3 regions of the Gordonia westfalica genome follow, and region 2 is predicted to be linked to each of the others. Evidence: predicted binding sites of a transcription regulator. Region 2 holds the regulator's gene; each other region holds the start of a gene.
The links. Region 2 encodes LexA, which represses DNA repair genes until DNA is damaged. Its sites were predicted from a motif close to CGAACANNTGTTCG; they were not measured.

Region 1: a site for LexA is predicted at 2,970-2,983, ahead of BLU62_RS17175 (alpha-ketoglutarate-dependent dioxygenase AlkB). Genes of this name have one in related genera too.
Region 3: a site for LexA is predicted at 5,410-5,423, ahead of BLU62_RS10175 (SAV_6107 family HEPN domain-containing protein). Genes of this name have one in related genera too.

The regions. Positions count from the first base shown of each region.
Region 1 covers NZ_FNLM01000034.1:2,586,154-2,593,461, reverse strand. The annotation lists gene BLU62_RS17190 (hypothetical protein) at 72-584, opposite strand; gene BLU62_RS17185 (SulP family inorganic anion transporter) at 833-2,347, shown strand; gene BLU62_RS17180 (GIY-YIG nuclease family protein) at 2,546-2,851, shown strand; gene BLU62_RS17175 (alpha-ketoglutarate-dependent dioxygenase AlkB) at 3,006-3,635, shown strand; gene BLU62_RS17170 (GMC oxidoreductase) at 3,825-5,546, opposite strand; gene BLU62_RS17165 (flavin-containing monooxygenase) at 5,543-7,090, opposite strand; gene BLU62_RS17160 (TetR/AcrR family transcriptional regulator) at 7,083-7,308, opposite strand, start outside.
Region 2 covers NZ_FNLM01000034.1:731,255-738,562, reverse strand. The annotation lists gene BLU62_RS08700 (PTS fructose transporter subunit IIABC) at 1-723, opposite strand, end outside; gene pfkB (1-phosphofructokinase) at 771-1,736, opposite strand; gene BLU62_RS08690 (DeoR/GlpR family DNA-binding transcription regulator) at 1,733-2,503, opposite strand; gene BLU62_RS08685 (phosphoenolpyruvate--protein phosphotransferase) at 2,640-4,340, shown strand; gene lexA (transcriptional repressor LexA) at 4,318-5,025, opposite strand; gene BLU62_RS08675 (LysM peptidoglycan-binding domain-containing protein) at 5,262-5,798, shown strand; gene nrdR (transcriptional regulator NrdR) at 5,898-6,365, shown strand; gene hrpA (ATP-dependent RNA helicase HrpA) at 6,339-7,308, opposite strand, start outside.
Region 3 covers NZ_FNLM01000034.1:1,056,313-1,063,620, forward strand. The annotation lists gene BLU62_RS10150 (peptidoglycan D,D-transpeptidase FtsI family protein) at 1-1,096, opposite strand, end outside; gene ftsL (cell division protein FtsL) at 1,200-2,093, opposite strand; gene rsmH (16S rRNA (cytosine(1402)-N(4))-methyltransferase RsmH) at 2,096-3,082, opposite strand; gene mraZ (division/cell wall cluster transcriptional repressor MraZ) at 3,336-3,776, opposite strand; gene BLU62_RS10170 (DUF3040 domain-containing protein) at 4,253-4,654, opposite strand; gene BLU62_RS10175 (SAV_6107 family HEPN domain-containing protein) at 4,832-5,296, opposite strand; gene BLU62_RS10180 (GNAT family N-acetyltransferase) at 5,618-6,289, shown strand; gene BLU62_RS10185 (phytoene desaturase family protein) at 6,336-7,308, shown strand, end outside.

The sequences.
Region 1 (7,308 bases), 1.9 Mb from region 2:
GCAGAAAGTGCGGGATGAGTGCCGGAAACCAGCACTCATCCCGCACTTTGTGTCCAGGCGGGTAGCGGTTGCTATTCGACCGAGAACGCGATGCTGTTCGACGCGCCGGAGATCAGGTCGGTGACGCGGATGGTGAAGTCGCCACCGCCCTTGAAGAAGTAGGACTTCACCGCGGTGCAGTCCCGTGTCTTGTACAGCGCGGCTTCCTTGGGCACCTTCGGTCCGGCGAGGCGGACCTCCATGCGGCACTCGTTGCCGTCGACGATGGGGCCGGAGTTGATGATCGAGTTCCAGCGCACGCCGAGGCGGGAGTTCTTGACGAAGGTGCCCGGCGTCGTCTGCGTGGCGCCCTTCGGGTTGTAGACCCAGACGTTGATGGACTTCACGCCGTTGCGCGCGTCCGCACGACCGAGCTTGCCGTAGTGGGTGACCTTGTCGCCCGACGAGCCGAACGCCGAGCTTCCGGAGTCCAGGCTGCCGCTGGCACTGCCGAACAGATCACCGACCGGGTCGGCCATCGCCGGAGTCGTCGGGATCAACATGGCGGCAGCAGCCAACAAGCCGGCGATACCGGAGCGCTTCATCGAGTTCCCCCTCGGAAAGATTTATAACGAATTGATTAAAGCATCGACGATGGGCCGCCGCTGGAGGACCCCTCACCCGGCGGCCCCCGCGTGGGTGCGCCGGATGTGCGGTTGCCCACTGGCGCGGGTCGTCGAGAACCGCGTGAGCTGCGTCGACGACGAGGCCTACCCCGCCCGCGGAGGTGAGCGTCGCCGCGTGCGCGAGTAGAGTTCCGCAGGTTCACCACCCCTGTACAGAGGAGTCCGCGGTGCCGAGTTCCGCGAAGGCCGGCACTGAGGCCGTCTCACCGGCCGACCGCCAGCCCGTCTTGTCGACACTGCGTTCGCCGAGCCGGCTGCGCACCGAGGTCCTGGCCGGACTCGTCGTCGCGCTGGCCCTGATCCCCGAGGCGATCTCGTTCTCGATCATCGCCGGCGTCGACCCGCGGGTCGGCCTGTTCGCGTCGTTCACGATGGCGGTGACCATCGCGATCGTCGGCGGTCGTCCCGCGATGATCTCGGCGGCCACCGGTGCGGTTGCGCTGGTGGTGGCGCCGCTCGTGGACAGCCACGGTCTGCAGTATCTGATCGCCGCGGTCCTGCTCGGAGGCATCTTCCAGGTCGCGCTGGGTGCGCTCGGCGTCGCGAAGCTGATGCGGTTCATCCCGCGCAGCGTGATGGTCGGCTTCGTCAACGCGCTGGCCATCCTGATCTTCTCCGCGCAGGTGCCGCATCTGCTGGGCGTGCCGTGGCTGGTGTACCCGATGGTGGCGACCGGCATCGTGATCATCGTCGGGCTGCCGCGGCTGACGACCGCGGTACCCGCACCGCTGGTCGCCATCGTGCTGCTGACCGCGGTGACGTTGATCGCGAGCGTGAAGGTGCCGAATGTCGGTGACGAGGGCGAGCTTCCGGACAGTCTGCCGGCGTGGGTGATCCCTGATGTGCCGTTCACCTGGGACACGTTGTCCGTCATCGCGCCGTACGCGCTGGCGATCGCCATCGTCGGCCTGCTCGAGTCGCTGATGACCGCCAAACTGGTCGACGACATCACCGACACGCACTCCGACAAGTCCCGTGAGGCCGTCGGGCAGGGTGTCGCCAACCTGGTCACCGGCTTCTTCGGCGGCATGGGCGGTTGCGCGATGATCGGCCAGACGATGATCAACGTCAAGGAATCCCGTGCGCGCACTCGGATCTCGACGTTCCTGGCCGGTGTCTTCCTGCTGATACTCGTCGTGGGACTGGGCGATGTGGTGGCCAAGATCCCGATGGCGGCGCTGGTCGCGGTGATGATCATGGTGTCGGTGGGGACGTTCGACTGGCACAGCATCAACCCGAAGACGTTGCGGCGCATGCCCAAGTCGGAGACCGTCGTGATGCTGGCGACAGTCGCGGTGACCGTCGCGACGTCGAACCTGGCCTATGGAGTCATCGTCGGTGTGCTGATCGCGTCGGTGTTGTTCGCGCGTCGCGTCGCGCACCTGACGGAGGTCGTCGAGGTCGACGGTCCAGACGAGAACACCCGCGTTTACAAGGTGGAGGGCGAGCTGTTCTTCGCGTCGAGCAATGACCTCGTGTACCAGTTCGACTACACCGCCGAGGAATCCAACGTCATCATCGACCTCAGCGACTCGCACGTGTGGGACGCGTCGTCGGTGGCGACCCTCGACGCCATCACCACCAAGTACAGGGCGAAGGGCAAGAACGTCACGATCGTCGGGCTCAACGACGCCAGCGCCGAACGGCACGGCCGGTTGAGCGGGCATCTGGGCGGGGAGTAGCCCGGTGTGGTGCCCCACTGCCGGCTGAGCCGGTTCCTCGTGCAGCGAGGCGCCCCTACCGCCGGCTGAGCCGGTTCCTCGCGCAGCGAGGCACCGCGTCGAAGCCCCCCGCAAGCCGACGTCGAACCCGCTGGGGATCGAGCTGCTACCTGTGGATACGACAGAGCCGCAGGCCTCGTCATCGTCCACAGTCGACCCATGTCCGGCTTCGTCTACATCCTCGAGTGCGCCGACGGCAGCCTGTACGTCGGCAGTACACGCAACGTCGAACACCGCGTCGACCAACACATGAGCGGGAAGGGTTCGAGGTACACGCGCTCACGGCTTCCCGTTCGTCTCGTCTATCAGAGAGAGTTCCCGCACATCGGTGAGGCGCATGCGGCCGAACGCCGCTTGCACGGTTGGTCGCGTGCAAAGCGTCGTGCGCTCATCGAAGGAAGAATGGAACTGCTGCCCGGCTTTGCGATGAAGGGTGGGCAGCGGAGGCTCGCGATCGACCCGTGAGGATGGCGGTGCGGGGGCTTCGACGCGGTGCCTCGCTTCGCTCGGTACCGGCTCAGCCGGCAGTGGGGGTGCCGGCTCAGCCGGCAGTGGGGGTGCAGGCTCAGCCGGCGCCAATCCTCGAACGTGCGTTCGATCTCGGTGTACGGTGGGGAGCATGTCCATCGGCATCCAGGGTTCGTTGTTCGCCGAGGTGGCCGCGGAACCGGCGCTCGGCGACCTGGCGGCCTCGATGACGCGGCGTCCACTCACCGACGGTGCGTGGGTGGACCTGTGCCCGGGCTGGATCAGCGGACCCGACGAGCTGTTCGACCGACTCCGCCGCGATGTCCCGTGGCGAGCCGAGCGACGTCAGATGTACGACCGCGTCGTCGACGTCCCCCGGCTGGTGTCGATCTATCAGAAGGACGATCCGTTCCCCGATGCGTTGATCACCGAGATGCGGTCTGCGCTGTCGCGGCATTACCGCGACGAACTGCCCGAAGGTTTCGCGACCGCCGGCATCAGCCTCTACCGCGACGGCAACGACTCGGTCGCCTGGCACGGTGACCGCATCGGCCGGGCGTCGACGCACGACACGATGGTCGCGATCGTCTCCCTCGGCGCCCCGCGGCCGCTGATGCTGCGACCGCGCGGCGGCGGGAAGTCGCTGAAGTTCACCCTGTCCACCGGTGACCTGCTGGTCATGGGCGGCAGCTGCCAGCGCACCTGGGAACACGCGGTACCCAAGGTGCGCGGCGTCGGGGCGCGGATCAGCATCCAGCTGAGGCCGCCCGGGGTGTGGTGAGCGCGGGTGCTCGTTTCGCGCGGTGGCTCGCTGGCGCTCGCTACCGGCTCAACGAGCGGGGGTGCGGGTGCTCGTTTCGACGCGGTGGCTCGCTGGCGCTCGCTACCGGCTCAACGAGCGGGATTTGCGGTGGCTCGCTACCGGCTCAACGAGCGGGATTTGCGGGCGCTCGCTACCGGCTCAACGAGCTCAGCCGGCGTTGGAAATCGGCGTGATCGGCAACCGCAGTGCGGCGGGTGCGTACTCGGGCACCGCGGGACGGGCGGGGTGCACCGGGGCGACCGGCTCGTACGACGCACCGAGCTCCGGACGCGGGTCCGCCTCACCGGCGTTCGGCCACATCGCGAGTGCGCGCTCGGCCTGGGCGGTGATCGTCAGCGACGGGTTCACACCCAGGTTCGCCGATACCGCCGAACCGTCGACGACGTGCAGGCCCGGATGGTTGAACACGCGGTGATACGGGTCGACGACGCCGTCGTCGGCGGAACGTCCGATCGAGCAGCCGCCCAGGAAGTGCGCGGTCATCGGGATGTTCAGCCAGTCGACGAAGGAACCGCCCGGGTCGCCGTCGATCTCGTCGGCGATCTTGCGGACGGCCTCGTGGCCCACCGGGATCCAGGTCGGCGGCGGGTCGCCGGCACCTGGCTTGCTGCGCAGCATCGGACCGAAACGGCCACGGCGCGAGAATAATTCGAGGGAGTTGTCGGCGGTCTGCATCACCAGGGCGATGATCGTGCGCTCGGACCAGTTGCGAACCGACAGGCCACGCAATGTGACGAGCGGGTGCTTGATCATCTCGACCACGGCTGCGAGAGGCCGCGGCAGGCGACCGTCGCCATCGATGAGCATCGCCTGCAACAACCCGATCAGGTTGCTGCCCTTGCCGTATCGCACGGGCTCGATGTGGGTGTGTTCGTTCGGGTGGAACGACGACGTGATCGCCACACCCTCGGTGTAGTCGACCTTCAGATCGGTCGCGGTCGCGGCCAGGACGGCCTCGGAGTTGGTCCGGACCACCTTCCCGAGCCGAGGGGACAGCCCGGGAAGTCGACCGCTCTGCTGCATGTCCAGCAGCAGCTTGTTGGTGCCGTACGTGCCGGCGGCGAACACCACGTGATCGGCGGTGAACGAACGGCGACCACGGCGCGACCAGCGTCGACCCGTTCGATGCGTACCGACGGTGTATCCGCCCTCTGATCGTGGACGGACATCGTCGACGGTCGTCAGCGGGATGACGGTGGCACCGGCCTGTTCGGCCAGGTACAAATAGTTCTTGACCAGCGTGTTCTTCGCGCCGACGGGACAACCGGTCATGCAGGCGCCGCAATCGGTGCAGCCGGTGCGGGCCGGTCCGGCGCCGCCGAAGAACGGGTCCTCGACAGTCTTTCCGGGCTCGCCGAAGAAGACGCCGACGGGCGTGTGGACGAAGGTGCCGCCTGCGCCCATGTCCTCGGCGACCTTGCGCATCACCCGGTCGGCCGGGGTGACCTTGGGATAGGTGGTCACACCGAGCATGCGCGACGCCTGGTCGTAGTAGGGGTCGAGTTCGGCGGCCCAGTCGGTGATCTTGCCCCAGTGCGGGTCGTCGAAGAATGCGGGGAGTGGCCGGTACAGCGTGTTCGCGTAGTTCAGCGATCCGCCGCCGACGCCTGCGCCGGCCATCACGAGGACGTCGCGCAGCAGGTGCATGCGCTGGACGCCGAACATGCCGAGCGCCGGCGCCCACACGTAATCCTTGAGACGCCAACTGGTCTTGGGCAGGTCGGCGTCGGCGAAACGACGACCCGACTCGACGACCGCGACGCGATAACCCTTCTCGGTCAGCCGGAGTGCGGCCACCGAGCCGCCGAAACCGGAACCGATGACGATGGCGTCGTAGTGGTCGGCGTCATGATGAACGGTCCTGGTCACTGGGCGAGGGTCCTTTCGGGATCGGTGTCGGTGACGGTGGTTTCAACGGTTTCGGCGACGGCCGGGATGGCGTCGTCGAAGCGGTGGTCGGCGGCCTCGAACGACGCCATCTGGCGGCGGAAGTCGCTGGTGAACTTGGGCCACATCACCGAGTTGCGGCCGGTGGAGTCGAGGTACCAGCTCGAGCAGCCACCCGAATTCCACACGGTGCGTTCCAGTTCGGGGTCGAGGTCGGCGTTGTAGCCGTCCTGCGCCGCCTGGGTGACCTCGAAGGTCGAATGCCCGGCGCGGGTGACCTCGGCGATCGTCTTGGACATGTAATACGCCTGCGGCTCGAGCATCAGCACGATCGAACTGTGGCCGAGATTGGTGTTGGGGCCGTACAGGAAGAACAGATTCGGGAAGCCGTGGACCTCGACGCCGCGGTACGCACGCGGCGAACCCTGCCAGGTCTCGGCCAGGGTGCGTCCGTCGCGGCCGGTGACGGCCCTCGCGATGGGCGGCTCGGTGGGTGTGAACCCGGTGGCGAAGACGACGGTGTCGACCTCGTGCTCGCGACCCTGATCGTCGACGGCGCCGTTCGCGGTGAGGCGGGTGATTGCACCGGTCACCGTGGCGTTGTCGCGCTGGAGGGCGGGAAACCACTTGTTGGTCAACAGCATCCGCTTGCAGCCGATGGTGTAGTCGGGGGTGAGGCGCTTGCGGAGTGAGCGGTCGCGGACCTGGACTCGGAGCTGAGCCAGCGCAAGGGTTTTCGCGATCGGCAGCAACTTGGGGTTGCGCGCCATCATCAGGACGTAGGCCTCGCGGTAGGCCCAGACCATCTTGCGGACCAGGCGGTGCACGCCGGGGACGCGCTTGTAGATGGCGCGTTCCATCGGACCGATGTTGCGGTCGAGGCGGGGCACGACCCAGGCGGGTGTGCGCTGGAAGACGGTGAGATGTCCGACGGTGTCGACGATCTCGGGCACGATCTGGATGGCCGACGCGCCGGTGCCGACCAGGGCGACCTTGCGTCCGCGCAGGTCCTGGGTGTGATCCCACTTGGCGGAGTGGAACATCGTGCCGGTGAAATCCTCGGCGCCCGGCACCTCGGGGAGGCCCGGCTCCGACAGCGCGCCCGGCGCGGCGACGAGGAAGCGGGTGCGGATCTGCCCGTTCGTCGTGTCGACGACCCACTCCTGTGCGGAACCGTCCCAGCGGGCGGCGGTCAGCGCGCAGTTGTAACGGATCTGATCGTCGTAATCGGCTGCGACCGAACGCAAGTAGTTGTGGATCTCGTGGCGTCGACCGTAGGTGTGCGCCCAGTCCGGGTTCGGTGCGAACGACAGCGAGTACAGCGAGGTGGGGACGTCGCAGGCCGCGCCCGGGTAGTCGTTCTCGCGCCACACGCCGCCGGCGCCCTCGGCCCGCTCGATCGCGAGCGTCTGCAGGCCGGGATGGTCCTTTCGCAGCCGGTGGAGGGCGGCGAGGCCACCGAATCCGACGCCGACGACGAGAACGTCGACGCGTTCGGGCAACGGGAGCGAACTGATGTCAGCCATGGTTCAGCAGGTCCTTCCAGACGGGCAGAAGACGGTCGAGGTAGTCGCGGTCGGCGTCGGGGGATCGCAGGATGCGCGACACCGCGAGGCCGCGAGCGAGTTCGATGGAGAGCTCGAGTTCTTGTGGGGTGTACCGGTCGCCGAACAGTTCGGCGCAGCCCACGGCCAGGGCGTCGGAGACACGCTGTTCGAGCGGGATCAGCGCGGTGCGCAGCCCG
Region 2 (7,308 bases):
CTTGCCCTTCACCCCGATGTCGGTGGCGAAGATGACGGCGTCGGCGGCCGCGATCACCTCGGGGTCGAACGGCGTGGTGGCCGACGATCCCTGCGTCTCCACCGCGAACTCGACACCGGCTCGTTCCGCGGCGTACTTCAGTGCGTCCGCGGCCATGTAGGTGTGCGCGATGCCCGTGGGGCATGCGGTGATCGCCAGGATGCGGGGCCGGGTCTCGGCGGCCGGGGCGGCCGGGGCGGCCGGGGGAGCGGCCTCTTTCTTCTTGGCCTCGGGATCGACGGCCTCGGTGACGAGTTCGATGACGCGTTCGTCGCTCTCGGCCTCGCGGAGGGCCGCCACGAAGTCGGGACGGACCAGCGAGCGCGCCAGGGAGCTCAGCAGCTTCATGTGCGCGGCCGCACCGCCCTCGGGGGCGGCGATCAGGAAGACGAGGTCGGCCGGGCCGTCGGGGGCCCCGAAGTCGACCTTGCGGGACAGGCGCGCCATGGCGAGGCTCGCCGTCGTCACCGATGCGGTGCGCGCGTGCGGGATCGCGATGCCGCCGGGCAGGCCGGTGGCCGACTTGGCTTCCCGCTCGAGTGCCGCGCGGGCCAGATCGGCGGGGTCGGTGGTCCGTCCGGCAGCAGCCAGGGCGTCGGCGAGGGTGGTGATGACGGCGGCGGGGTCTGCACCGGCGTCGACGTCGAGACTCACCGTCTGGGCGGTGATGATCTGCTCGGTCATGGGATGTCCTTCGGAGTGGAGAGGTCGGTGAGCGGGTCGGGGTTCGGTCAGTTCATGGGGGCGGCCCCGGACAGCTCCGTGACCGAGACCCCGGACAGGTCGAGGTGGTCGGGGGTGGGTGAGGCGGTGCCGGCCAGGGCGGCGGCCGCCGAACCGTAGGCGACGGCGGATCGCAGACATTCGGGCGCCGAGGCGCCGCGCGTCTGGGCGATGAGGAAGCCGGCGAGGGAGGAGTCACCCGCGCCGACGGTGCTGCGCGGCACGATGGGCGGCGGGGTCGCGCACCAGGTGCCCGCCGGGGTGACCAGCACGGCGCCCCGCGCCCCGAGAGTGGCCAGGACGCTGCCGCCGATCTGCTCGACGAGAACTCTCGATGCGGTCACGACCGGACGGAGATCGTTGTGGGACAGCGATTCCCGGAGCTCGTCCGCATCCGCGCCGGTGAGTTCGGCGAGCTCGTCCTCGTTGGGCTTGATGAGGTCGACACGTCCGGCGGCGGCTGCACGCAGCGGTGCGCCCGAGGTGTCCACCGCCACGCGGCAGCCGGCGGTGACCAGGGCGTCGGCGACGGTCCGATACCAGTCGTCGGGTACACCAGGCGGCAACGATCCGCACAGGGTGACCCAGTCCGCTCCGTTCGCGTGGGAACGGATCAGCGTGCCCAGCGCCTCGAGTTGGGCCGGCGCCAGGGTGACGCCGGGTGCATTGATCTTGGTGGTGGTGCCGTCGGACTCGGCGATGGTGACGTTGGAGCGGACCTCGCCGTCGACGGGGACCGCGTCGTAGGGGAGTCCGAGGTCGTCGAGGGCCGCGAGCAGCGGATCACCCGCACGCGCCGGTAGCAGGGCGCGGGTGACGAGTCCGGCGGCGGCGACGGTCCGGGCGACGTTGACGCCCTTTCCGCCCGGTTGCGCCCGGACGACGCCGGCGCGCTGGACCTCGCCGCGCCGTAGCGGGGTGGCGAGTTCGAGGGTGCGGTCGACACTGGGGTTGGCCGTGACGGTGAGGATCACGCGATCACGACCTCGACGCCGCGGGCCGACAGTGCGGCCGAGAACCTCGGATCGATCCCGGAGTCGGTGATCAGGACGTCGATGTCGTCGACGCCGGCGAATCCGGACAACTCCTCGCGCTCCATCTTCGAGCTGTCGGCAAGGACGACGACACGTCGGGCCGCGGCGACCATCGCCGCCTTCACCGCCGCCTCGTCGGGGTCCGGGGTGGACAGGCCGTGTGACTCGCTCAGGCCGTTGGTGCCGATGAACGCGGTGGTCACGCGCAGCCGGCCCAGTGCGGCGACGGTTTCGGAGCCGACGGTGGCCTGGGTGAGGCCGCGGACACGGCCACCGAGCGAATGCAGACCGTCGGCGCGACGTCCGGCGAGCAGCCCGGCGATCGGCAGGCTGTTGGTGATGAGTGTGAGGTCGCGGTCCCGCGGCATGGCCTCGGCGGCCCGGAAGGTGGTGGTCCCGGCGTCGAAGAGCACCGATCCGCCGTCGGGCGGGAAGAAGCGGAGGGCGGCGCGGCCGATGGCGGCCTTCTCCTCGGTCTGTTCGGTCTCGCGTTCGTCGATGCCGAGTTCGCCGATCACGCGCGTGATCTCGGGCCGGACGGCACCGCCGTGGACGCGCTGCAGATGGCCGGCCCGCTCGAGGGCGGCCAGGTCACGCCGCACCGTCTCGCTGGTCACGTCGAACTTCGTGGCGAGCTCGGCGACCGAGGCGCGCCCTGCGACGCGCACCTCCTCGGCGATGGCCTGCTGTCTCTCCTCGGCGTACACACCGGCTCCGTTCTGATCGTTCCCGCGAGTCTGGCCGCTCCCGTGAATGTGGGAACATGTGACTTTGCGTGTTGTAGTAACTGTGTTTACGCCTGTTTGTGTTGACAAGTCAAGAAGAATTTGTAACCGTGGTCACATGACGGAGATTTTGACGGGGACGCCGGTTGTCGGTGGAGTGGCTCACGGGCCCGCGCTCTGGCCGGGACGCCGCCCCGACCATTCCGCGGAGGCACTCGGCGCCGGGGTCGAGATCGCGGAGGGCCGGCGCGCCGAGGAGAGCGCGCGGTTCACCGAGGCTGCGGCCACCGTCGCCGCGCGGCTGCGCGAGCGTGCGTCACAGAACACCGGCGTCGCCGCCGAGGTGCTCGCCGCCACGGCCGGGCTCGCGGAGGACCGCGGCTGGATCGGCGCGGCATCGGCACTGATCGCGAAGGGCGCCTCGGCGCCGTCCGCGGCCGTCGCCGCCACCGAACAGTTCGCCGCGGTGTTCACCAAGCTCGGCGGGCTGATGGCCGAACGTGTCACCGACCTCAACGATGTTCGCGACCGCGTCGTCGCCGAACTGCTGGGCCTTCCCGAACCCGGTGTACCCACGCCTGAGGTGCCCTCGATCCTCCTGGCCGACGATCTCGCCCCCGCCGACACCGCGGGCCTCGATCCCGCCGCCACGATCGCGCTCGTGACACGACTCGGCGGACCCACCAGCCATACCGCGATCATCGCCCGTCAACTCGGCATCCCGTGTGTCGTGGCGGTCGGCGGACTCGGCGAGATCGAATCCGGCACCGCGATTCTCGTCGACGGCACCACCGGCGAGATCGTCGTCGACCCCGACGACGCCGTCGCGTCCGCCCGGGTCGAGGAGTACCGGCACCACGCCGCGCGCGTCGCCGGTTGGTCGGGTCCCGGCCGGACCGCCGACGGCGTCGAGGTGGCGATCCTGGCCAATGTCGCCGACGGCGCGTCGGCCCGCGCTGCCACCGGCCAGCCGGTCGAAGGGGTCGGACTGTTCCGTACCGAGTTGGCGTTCCTCGAGCGCGCCGACGAACCGTCGGTGGAGGAGCAGGCCGCGATCTACCGCGAGGTGCTGGACGCGTTCGCAGGCGGGAAGGTCGTCGTGCGGACCCTAGACGCCGGATCGGACAAACCGCTTCGGTTCGTCTCCCACCCCGACGAGGCCAACCCGGCACTCGGTGTCCGCGGCGATCGGATCGCCCTGGCGCACCCCGAGATCCGCGCCCATCAGCTCGACGCGATCGCCCGCGCCGCAGAGGAATCGGGAGCCCGGCCATGGGTCATGGCGCCGATGATCGCCTCACCCGCCGAGGCCGCGGCGTTCGCCGCACAGGTGCGCGAACGCGGTCTCGTCGCCGGGGTGATGGTCGAGGTCCCGGCCGCGGCGATCCTCGCGCCGGCGATCCTCGCCGAGGTCGACTTCGTCTCGATCGGCACCAACGACCTCACGCAGTACACGATGGCCGCCGACCGGATGTCGGCCGACCTCGCGGCGCTGACCGATCCGTGGCAACCCGCTGTGCTGCACCTGATCTCGATGGTCGCGCAGGCCGGACGCGATCAGGGGAAGCCGGTGGGTGTCTGTGGTGAGGCGGCCGCGGACCCGTACCTCGCCTGCGTACTCGTCGGCCTGGGGGTGACGTCCTTGTCGAGTGCTCCGGTGGCGGCCCCCGCGGTGGGCGCCCAGCTCGGCGCGGTCACCCTCGAGACATGCAAGAAAGCGGCGGCAGCGGCGCTGGCCGCCACCGATCCGGCTGCGGCCCGCGCGGCTGCCGCCGCGATCCTGGACAGTGACGAGGTCAGACTCGCCGCATCACGGTGACGACCTTGCCGAGGATGACGGCCTCGTCGCCCGGGATCGGGTCGAACAACTCGTTGTGCGGCATCAGCCAGACGTGTCCCTGCCGGCGTTTGAACGTCTTGACCGTGGCCTCGCCGTCGATCATCGCGGCCACGATGTCGCCGTTGTCGGCCACGTTCTGCTGACGGACCACGACCCAGTCACCGTCACAGATCGCGGCGTCGATCATCGATTCGCCGACGACCTTCAACAGGAACAGTGACCCCTCGCCGACGAGTTCGCGGGGAAGCGGGAACACGTCCTCGACGGCCTCCTCGGCGAGGATGGGACCGCCGGCGGCGATCCGGCCGAGGACGGGCACGAAGGTGGGCTCGGGCAGCGCGCCGCCGGCGGGCGAGGTGGGCGGCGGTGGATCGCTCGGTGCGATGTTGACCGCACGCGGCCGGTTGGCGTCGCGCTTGAGGAGCCCCTTGCGTTCCAGCGTCCGCAGCTGATGGGCGACCGACGACGTGGACGTGAGACCCACCTCGTCACCGATCTCCCGGATGCTCGGGGGGTAGCCGCGTTCGCGCACGGATTTGCGGATCACCTCGAGAACTCCGCGCTGGCGGGGCGTCAGCGAGGCCTCTGCCGCCGCCACATCCGCCGGGGTGACGGGCTCGTCGGCGCCCCGCGCTCCGGTGCGCTTACCGCCGTCATCGCTCATGATCGGGTTTCCTCTCGATTCCGAACGTGCTGGTAGACCGCTTGTCTGTCCACGACCCTAGCCGAGAATGCCGACCGCATCAAACATTTGTTCGACGTGTCGCGAGACAATTGTCGGAGCGCCGTGCTACAAATCGAACATCAGTTCATCGAACAGATGATCGACATTCGAACGGTTCGAACGCGACGACGCCGTCGCAGTACGAACCCCGTTCGACCGGAAACACGGAGGGCACCATGCGCACCGCCACTCTCATCGACCCCGTCCGCCACACCGACACCGTCCGCGGTGACGTCCTGGATCGTCCCCGCGCGCCCCGACGCACCGACGGTCGCCGGCCCGTCGACAACCGTCCGGTGCCGGAGTCGGCGATCCGGGTCCGCCGCGTCAACTCCACCCAGTGCGCCGCACCGGTCGGTACCCGTGGGCGCGGACCGGTGGTCCCGGCCGCGCGTCCCGCCGCTCCGGCTCCCGCGGCTGTCATCCGCCGCCGTCGTCGTACCGCCACGGCGGTCCTCGCCGGCGTCGGGCTCGCCCTGGCCGTGTGGGTCATCGCGATCGTCGGGCAGAACTACGCCGCATCGGTCACGCCCGCCTCGGTCGGCACCGAGGTCGTGCACGTGCGGTCCGGCGACTCGTTGAGCACCATCGCGTCGCGGATCGCCCCCGAGATGCCGCGTGAAGCGGTGGTCGACGAGATCATCCAGATGAACGACCTGGCGTCCAGCGGGCTGCGCGTCGGTCAGCCGCTCCTCACCCCCCGGTACCACTGACCCCGGGCGGTATCCTCGATGTCACAGGGACCGGCCGAGTACCGGCCTGGCGTGCGGCGCGGCTGCACCACAGTGTCCCGTGACGTGCGTGAGGATACGATGCGCTGCCCCTTCTGCAAGAACGACGACACCAAGGTCATCGACTCGCGTGTCGCTGATGAGGGGCAGGCCATCCGGCGTCGCCGCTCCTGCGTGGAGTGTGGGCGACGCTTCTCGACCGTGGAGAGCGCCGTGCTCGCAGTGGTCAAACGCAACGGCGTCACCGAGCCGTTCAGTCGCGAGAAGGTGATGAGGGGTGTCCGGCGCGCATGCCAGGGACGCCACGTCGCCGAAGACGCCCTCGCCCAGTTGGCACAGCAGGTGGAGGACACCGTGCGGGCCAGCGGGTCGGCCGAGATCCCCAGCAACGAGGTCGGCCTCGCGATCCTGAAGCCCCTGCGCGACCTCGACGAGGTGGCCTACCTCCGTTTTGCGTCGGTGTACCGCTCGTTCGACTCCGTCGAGGACTTCCAGCGGGAGATCGACGATCTGCGCGCCGCCTCAGCCGAGTCGATCAAGAGTTCGTAGGACCCGCTTCTCCGACACCGGGAACGCGGTGCCGAGTCGTTCGGCGAACAACCCCACCCGTAACTCCTCGACGAGCCATTGCGCCTCGTCGTTGACGTGGGCTCGCCGATGTTCGGGTACCTGCGTCAGGCGCTGCGCCCACCGTTCGGTCACCCGGTCCACGACGGACACCCCGGCCTGATCCCGCGCGGCGGACGCCGGGAGAGCCGCCAGCCGTGCCTCCGCGGCCGCGAGATATCGCGGCACGTTCTCCAGATGGCGACGTGCGGTGGCGGCCACGAATCCGTCGAAGACGAGATTGTCGAGTTGTTCGGCGACGTCGTCGGCGGCCAGTGAACCCGCATGGCGGTCGATCGCGGCACGTACCGGTGCCACCCAACCGAGCGCTTCCACCGCGAGTGAGAAGTACTCCGGCGCCGATTCGGTGATGCGGGGACGGATCTTCTCGGTGAGGGCGCTGAACGCCTCGGGAGAACGCACCGCGGACAGCGTCCCGGCGCCGAGGCCGGCAACCACGTCGCGGATCGCGCGGCGCGTGCAATCTGCCAGCAGGACATCGAGATCGGCATACGGGCTCTGGCTCAGTGCGAGTCGTTCCGTGGCCCCGAGCGAACCGGCCACTCGCCGGTGCAGCGGCGGTATCGCCAGGTCGAGGAGCGCGACGATTCCCCTCTCCGCGAGGCGATCACGGGCCTGCTCCGACGCCGCGTCGATGACGACGACCCCACGGCTGCGTCCGGCGTCGTCGGTGATCGCGTCGATGGTCGGATAGCGCGTGAGGCGCTGACCGGCGATGTCGACGGTCCGCTGTTCGGCGAGTGTGCCGATGCCGTCGTCGGTCCAGGTCCGGTACAGCGTGCGCTTCACCGTCTTCGACACCGCGGGCGTGGTCGCACGCTGGAGTTCGGCGATCGAGTCGGCGCGTGCGGTGATCCGGCCGGCG
Region 3 (7,308 bases), 330 kb from region 2:
CCGAGGCGGCCACGAGCTTGTTGACCGAACCGGGCTCGAACGGTGAGGTCACCGACGGGTTGCCGAGTTCGGCCTTCGGCTGATCCGACAGCGGCTGCGAGGCGTTGAAGGTGCCGTCGTTGGCCATCGCGAGCACCTCGCCCGTCCTGGCGTCGAGCACCACCGCCGACGCGGCCCGGGCACCGGAGGCCTGTTTGGCCTTCATGACCTGACTCTGGACGAACCACTGCGTGTCGGAGTCCAGGGTCAGTCGGACGGTGGAACCGTTGATCGCCGGGTGCACGTTGCGCGTGCTGCCCGGGATGATCGCGCCGTCCGAACCGCGGTCGTAGGTCCGGGAACCGTCGGTGCCGGACAGGATCGCGTCGAGGGACGCCTCGAGACCGATGAGACCGTTGCCGTCGTAGTTCACGTCGCCGACGACATTGGCCGCCAGGGAACCGCCGGGGTAGAGCCGGATGCTCTCCGGGTCGGCGCCGACCTCGGGGAACTCCTCGGTGATGCGTTTGGCGACATCCGGGCTGACCGCGCGGGCCAGGTAGACGAAGGACTCGTCGCCGGTGACCTTCTTCAAGAGGTCCTCTTCGCTGATCGAGCCGCCGAGTGCGACCGACACGCCCTTCGCGATCTCCTTCAGTCGCTCGTCGACGCCGGGCAGTTCGTCGTTCTTCCGGTGCTCTTCCTCGATCGATTTGCGAACCGCCTTGGGCAGGAACGTCAGTGACCGCGCCTCGTCGGTGTAGGCCAACGGACGGCCGTTGCGGTCGAGGATGGAACCCCGCTTGGCGGTGAGGACCTGGGTGTACTCGCGCTGCTGGGCGGCCTCGGCCGAGATGGACCCGGCCTGGACGGTGTGGACGACGATCATCTTGGTCGCGACCGCGAGGACCACGAGCAGCACGACGACACCGGCCGCCCGTGTGCGGAAACCGAAGCTGTGCAGTCCCCCGCCCTTGCCCGGACCGTTCTTGCCCGGACCGCCCTTACCCGGTCCACCGCGACGCGGGCCGCCCGCGGCGGCGCCGGATCCCTGCCCCGGACGACGTCCCGGGCGAGACGGCTCGTGGCCGAGTCGCTCGAAGGTCGCACGTGTCATGGTCGTCAATTGTTCACCGCTTCGAGGTCGTGACAGGGATTTGGCATCGGCGGGTTGCAGATCGATGGGGGCAGTGTGACGACACCCACCGGAAGCGCCCGCATCAGGTGCGGGGCACGACGTTCGGCGCCGGGACCGGTGTCGACGGCCGGGGTGTCGAGGACTCGGGCGCGGCCGATCCCTCCCCCTGACCGGGAGCCGGATCGGGTTGGGCCGGAGCGGGTTGCGACGGATTCGACGGCGTCGACCCATCCGGTGACGGCTGTGCCGGGGTCGGCTGCGCCGGGCTCTGCTGCGCTGGCGGATTGGGCGTACCCGCGGCCCCGCCACCGAGACCGATCGAGTCGTCCACCTGGCGCGGGTCGATGCTCTCCGTGGGGTCGGGCTTCAGCTCGGGGTTGAGGTCGGCCATCGGCTTCCCCGATGCCGGTGCCGGTTTCCCGACGACGCGGGGCCGGCGCGGGTCGTCGACGATCATCCGCGCCGGATTGTCCGACGGGATCATGCCGAGACGGGTTGCCTCACGGGACAGTTCGGGAGCCGAGTTACCGGATTCGTAGGTCCGCTTGAGCGCGTCTCGCTGGTCGATGAGCGACTGGTTCTCGGTCCGCTCTATGCCGAGTTTGTAGGAGTCCTGAGCCGACTTGGTGGACAACCACAGGCTGAGACCGAGACCGAGTACGAGAAGCGCGATCACCGGGACCACGAAAGGAGTGTGCTGCAACCGTTCCCGGAGCGAGGCACCGGACATCGACAGCCCGCCGCGGGTCGCGCGCGGCGCACTGGCACCGGCGGCCATGCGCTTGTGTCGGCGGTCCAGCGCACGCTGTGCGGCACGCGAACGGGTTGCACGTTCGGACTCGATGCGCGCCCGCCGTGACCGCCGGGTGTCGCGCTCGTCTTCGGAACGCCCTGTGTCGGAACGGCTGCCGCGAGCTCGACCGGATTCAGAGCGTCCGGAGCCGGGACGATTGGGGGCCTCGTGCAGGATCGTCATGCTCAGCCCTTCTTCTCGACTCGTTCGACCGCGCGTACCCGCACCGGGGCCGATCGCGGATTGATGGTGAGTTCCTCCTCGTCGGGACGCTCGGCACCGCGGGTCACGAGGCGGAACTCCGCGGCGGTACCCGGCAGTTCGACGGGCAGTCCGGGCGGCGACGTCGAGGTCGTGCGAGTCGCGAACTCCCGCTTGACGATCCGGTCCTCGAGTGACTGGTAGCTCATCACCGCGACGCGTCCGCCGACCGTCAGCACCGACAGTGCCGTCGGCAATGCCTCACGCAGGACGTCGAGTTCGTGATTGACCTCGATGCGCAGCGCCTGGAAGGTCCGCTTGGCCGGGTGCCCACCCGTGCGGCGGGTCGCCGCCGGGATGCTGGCGTAGAGCAGTTCGACGAGGCGCGCACTGGTGGTGAACGGTTCTTTCTCGCGCTCCCGCAGGACCGCCGAGGCGATCTTGCCGGCGAAGCGTTCCTCGCCGTATTCCGAGAGCACACAGGCCAATTCGCCGTGACTGTAGGTGTTGAGGACGTCCGCGGCGGTGAGCGGATCGTCGGAGTTCATGCGCATGTCCAGCGGCGCGTCGACGGAGTAGGCGAATCCCCTACCGGCCTGGTCGAGCTGCATCGACGAGACGCCGAGGTCGAACAGGGCCGCGTCGATGGATTCCTCACCGGCGTCGGCGAGGACGTCGGCGATCTCGTGGAAGGTGGCCTGGTGCAGCGAGATCCGGTCCGCGTGCGGCTCGAGCCGGCGCTGGGCGATCTCCAGGGCGGAGGCATCGCGGTCGATGCCGACGAGGTGCACGTTGGGGAACGTGTTCAGGATGAGTTCGCTGTGCCCACCGGCACCGAGCGTCGCATCGAGGAACACGCGCCGGTCATCTGATTCCAGTGCCGGGGTGAGCAATTCGACGATGCGGCGGCCCATGACCGGGATGTGGCCGAACTCGCCGGAGCGACGAGTGTCGTCACCAGTGTCATCCACGGAGTGCCCCCATCGGCGTGTCGGCCAGGTCGGTCGGCTGAGTCGGCGTATCGGTGCGAACGGAATCTGTCGCCAGGAGTGTCATGTCACGTCACGTCACGGTGGGGATCACCGTCGGGCCGCGCCCCGGATGGAGCGAGGTCCCGACCCGATCGCGCACCTGGCGTTGGGGAAGTACGCCAGGGTCGGACCGGACCGGGGCCTCGTGCCACCCGAAGCCCGTGCACCGCTTCCGCCTGTGGTCCCCTCTCGGCTACAAGACCGCGTTCAACGCGGCCGAGTTCGCTGCCGAGAAGTTCTCCTCGTGCTGGGTCTGGTACTCGTTCCATGCGGCCGAATCCCAGATCTCGAGGTGATCGAAGCTACCGAACACCACGCACTCCTTGGACAGTCCCGCGTAGATCCGATGGTCGGAGGACAGGCTGATCCTGCCCTGGCCGTCCGGTCGTTGCTCTTCCGAGCCGGCGAAGAACGTTCGCTGAAACGCACGCAGGTCAGGGTCGTTGCGTGACGCCTCGACGATCTTCGCCGCGATCACATCGAACTCTTCGGTCCGATACACCGACAAGCTGTGGTCTTGGCCTTTGGTGACCACTACCCCTCCTGCCAATGCATCGCGGAACTTGGCGGGCAACGTGAGTCGCCCTTTGTCGTCCAATTTGGGCGTGTAGGTGCCGACAAATCGCATTGACACGTCGACGCCTCCTGCCCCTGGGTTCTGCGCTCCGGACCGCTTCACCCAGTGATGCCACAGTACCCCACTTTCCTCCACTTTCCACCCCAGAGGCCCACACGGCTTTCCACATTCAGCAAATCCGCAGTTCAGATGGGCAAAACCCTGCTGGTGGTACTGCGTGTCATCGTCGATTCCGGCCCGTCGGACGTCGATCAAGCGCGTGACATACGTGTTTGGTGATACTCCAGGTACCCGTGCGACCTGCGTTTCTTCGCTGGTGGGGCAAAGTGGGGACCCCTGGTGGGGCGAGGTGGGGAACGCCGGTGAGGGAAGGTGGGGCGGCGCGTGGGTGACGGTGGGGGGAAGCCGGAGGCGTGGACACGGGGCCACAGACGAACGGCGCGGCGAAACGGGGCGACAGACAAAAGAGCCGCGCACCCCCGAGGGGGTGCGCGGCTCGTGTGAGAGTTGTGACCGTCAGGCCGGCGAGAGATCTACTCCTGCTCGAACCGACGGTTGAATCGTTCTTCCATCCGCTCCGACAGCTTGCGCTTGGAGCCCGATGACCCGGACTGCTTCTTGCCTCCCCCGCGCGGCGCGGACGTCGCGGAGTCGGCGAGGTCGTCACCCCAGAGGGCGAAGAGGCCGGCACCGAACATCACCAGGAAGCCGAGGAGGCTGACGATCGGGAAGCCCCCGATGTCGATCCCTATGATGAGACCGCCGACGAGCATCACGAGGCCGACGACGAAGACCGCCACCGCCTGCAGGCGACGACGACCACTCGACTTGCCCAGCCGACGACGCTTGACACTGGACGCAAACTTGGGGTCTTCCGCGTACAGAGCGCTCTCGATCTGTTCGAGCATGCGTTGCTCGTGCTCCGAAAGTGGCACCGACCCTCCTTCTCCCTGATCCGCGACGCCGACGACGGTCAACCGCGACCGGTGGGGCGTCTGCGCCTTATTCTCCCATGATACGAGGTGAAATCAGCCGCGACCACCATTACTCTCTGTTGCGGAGTCGGATGCGCATACCGGAACGACAACGGAACGTCGAAAGTGTGTCAGGCCTCACGCCGTTCGCCCGATTTGGGGCTCCTCTGTCCCGAATTTGCCTTGCTCGTAAGCGATGACCAGGGTTTCGACCTGCCGAAGGAAATCGAGGACGAGAAGTCGCATGCCGGCGACGCTGTCGGGGTCGAGTGTTCGGATGATCCCCGACTCGATCTTCATCCGCACGGACGACAGCGAGGCGAAGCGCGCCGCCAGCGGGGCGAGCTCGGGAGCGACGACGCCGATGCGGGTCCAGGCGTTCGACGTCTTGCGACGGGAGGGACCGACCGGCTCGCCTATCGCCAGCGCGGCACCGGCTGCACGAAGTGCGACGAGATAGAACTGACGGAAACGCTCGGCGTCGTCGGAGACCCCGTCCGCGTTGTCGAGGAGGAGATGGGCGCGCGCAAGCAGATCGCGCGCACGTCCGACCATCACCGGGTCGACGGGGGCGGACCGCCTGGATGTGGGCCGACCGGGCATGGCATCCTCCTCACTCGCTGACGACGGCGCCCGGTGGCAGACGCTTCCCTCGTCCGCCACCGGACCGTCATGTCGTCGGGATGAACGCGAACAGCTTGCGGAGGCACATTCATCGAACACCCGTTCGACACGTTCAATATAGCTAGCGACGCGCGTCTCTTCAAGGCGTGGGTCCGCGCCCCGCACCCATCTTCAACACCGGGTCCCGTGACCCGATTCCGCCGGGTCCGCCATACCGAGAGGACAGTCACACCAGATGGTCGGAGAACGCATTGACCGGGACGGTGCGGCCCGCCCGGTGAGCCGGAGAGCGATCCGACTTTGACGATCCGCCTGGTGAACCTCAACGGTCAGGACTCTCGCGTGTGGCTGGAGCCCGCGCTCGACGTCTACGTGACCGCGATGGGGTACCCCCGCGGGACCGAGGTGCACCGCGCCGCCCTGTGGCGCGAACACATCGCCCGTCCCGGATGGCGTGCGATCGGAGCGGTCGCCACGCTGCCCCCACACGAGGCGCAGTCGATGCCGACCGTTCGCCGCCGGGTGGGACTGCCCGTGGGTACGGGTCCCGACGACGTCCTCGTGGGAATCGCCTACGGATACACGGGGGCAACCGGCCAGTGGTGGAATCAGCAACTCCGGCTCGGGTTGCGACAGACCGGACGCTCGCCCGCGGACATCGAGATGATCGCCCGCGACTACTTCGAGCTGACCGAGCTCCACGTCCACCCGACGGCACAGGGCCACGGCATCGGGCAGTTGCTGCTCGCACGGCTTCTCGCCGACCGGCCCGAACGCCACGTCCTGTTGTCCACACCGGAGATCCCGGCCGAACGCAACCGGGCGTGGTCGCTCTACCGGCGCATGGGTTTCTCGGATGTCCTCCGTCATTTCACCTTCACCGGCGACCCTCGGCCGTTCGCCTTCCTGGGCCGTCCGCTGCCCCTGAATCTCCAACCGCCACCCGCCGGTCCCCCACAACCCGGAAGGTAGAAGTCGTGGCACATCCGGAGAAGAACGCGCACGACACAGGACACGCATGAGCGGCCACGGCGATCGGCGCGACGCGGTGGTCATCGGCGCCGGCCACAACGGCCTGATCGCCGCGGCCTATCTGGCACAGGCCGGCCGGGACGTCGAGGTGCTCGAACGCGACGAGATCCCCGGCGGCGCCGTCTCGACCGTCGAACGCTTCCCCGGGCACCTCATCGATCGCGGTTCCTCGGCTCACCTGATGATCCGGCACTCCCCCGTCCTCGACGACCTCGACCTCGCCGCGCACGGACTGCGCTACATCGACTGCGACCCGTGGGCATTCGTCCCGGCGACCGCGACCGCGCCGGCCATCGTCTTCCGCACCGACCTCGACGCCACCTGCGCGTCCATCGAACGGTCGTGCGGCGCAAAAGATGCCGCGGCGTATCGGCAGTTCGTCGAGACGTGGACGCCGCGGGCGGCGGCCGTCATGGACGCGTTCTACCGGCCCGCGACGATGGGACAGTTCGGCCGGGCCTTCCTCGGCCTCGGTTCGACCGCGACCACCGAACGCACCGGCATCGTCGGACGCCGCAGCGGCGCGATGCTCAATCTCACCGCCGAGCTCATGGCGTCGGGCGACGCCCTTCTCGACCGGTACTTCGACTCCGAACAGCTCAAGGCCGGACTCGCCTGGTTCGGCGCCCAGTCGGGACCGCCGATGACCGCACCCGGCACCGCGCCGATGGTCGGATTCGCCGCGTTGATGCACCGGATTCCACCCGGCCGCGCCATCGGCGGCAGCGGTGCGCTCACGGATGCGCTCGTACATCGCATCGGGGCCGACGGCGGTCGGATCGCCTGCGGGGATCCCGCCGTCTCGATCACCCGGTGCGGCGACCACTGGCGGGTGCAGACCGAATCCGGTGAACGTCGTTGCACGCCGACGGTGATCAACGCCTGCCATGTGCTCGCGACCCTGGATCTGCTGGCGGCGGGCGATTTCGACGCCGGGACCCTCGACCGCTGGCGCCGCG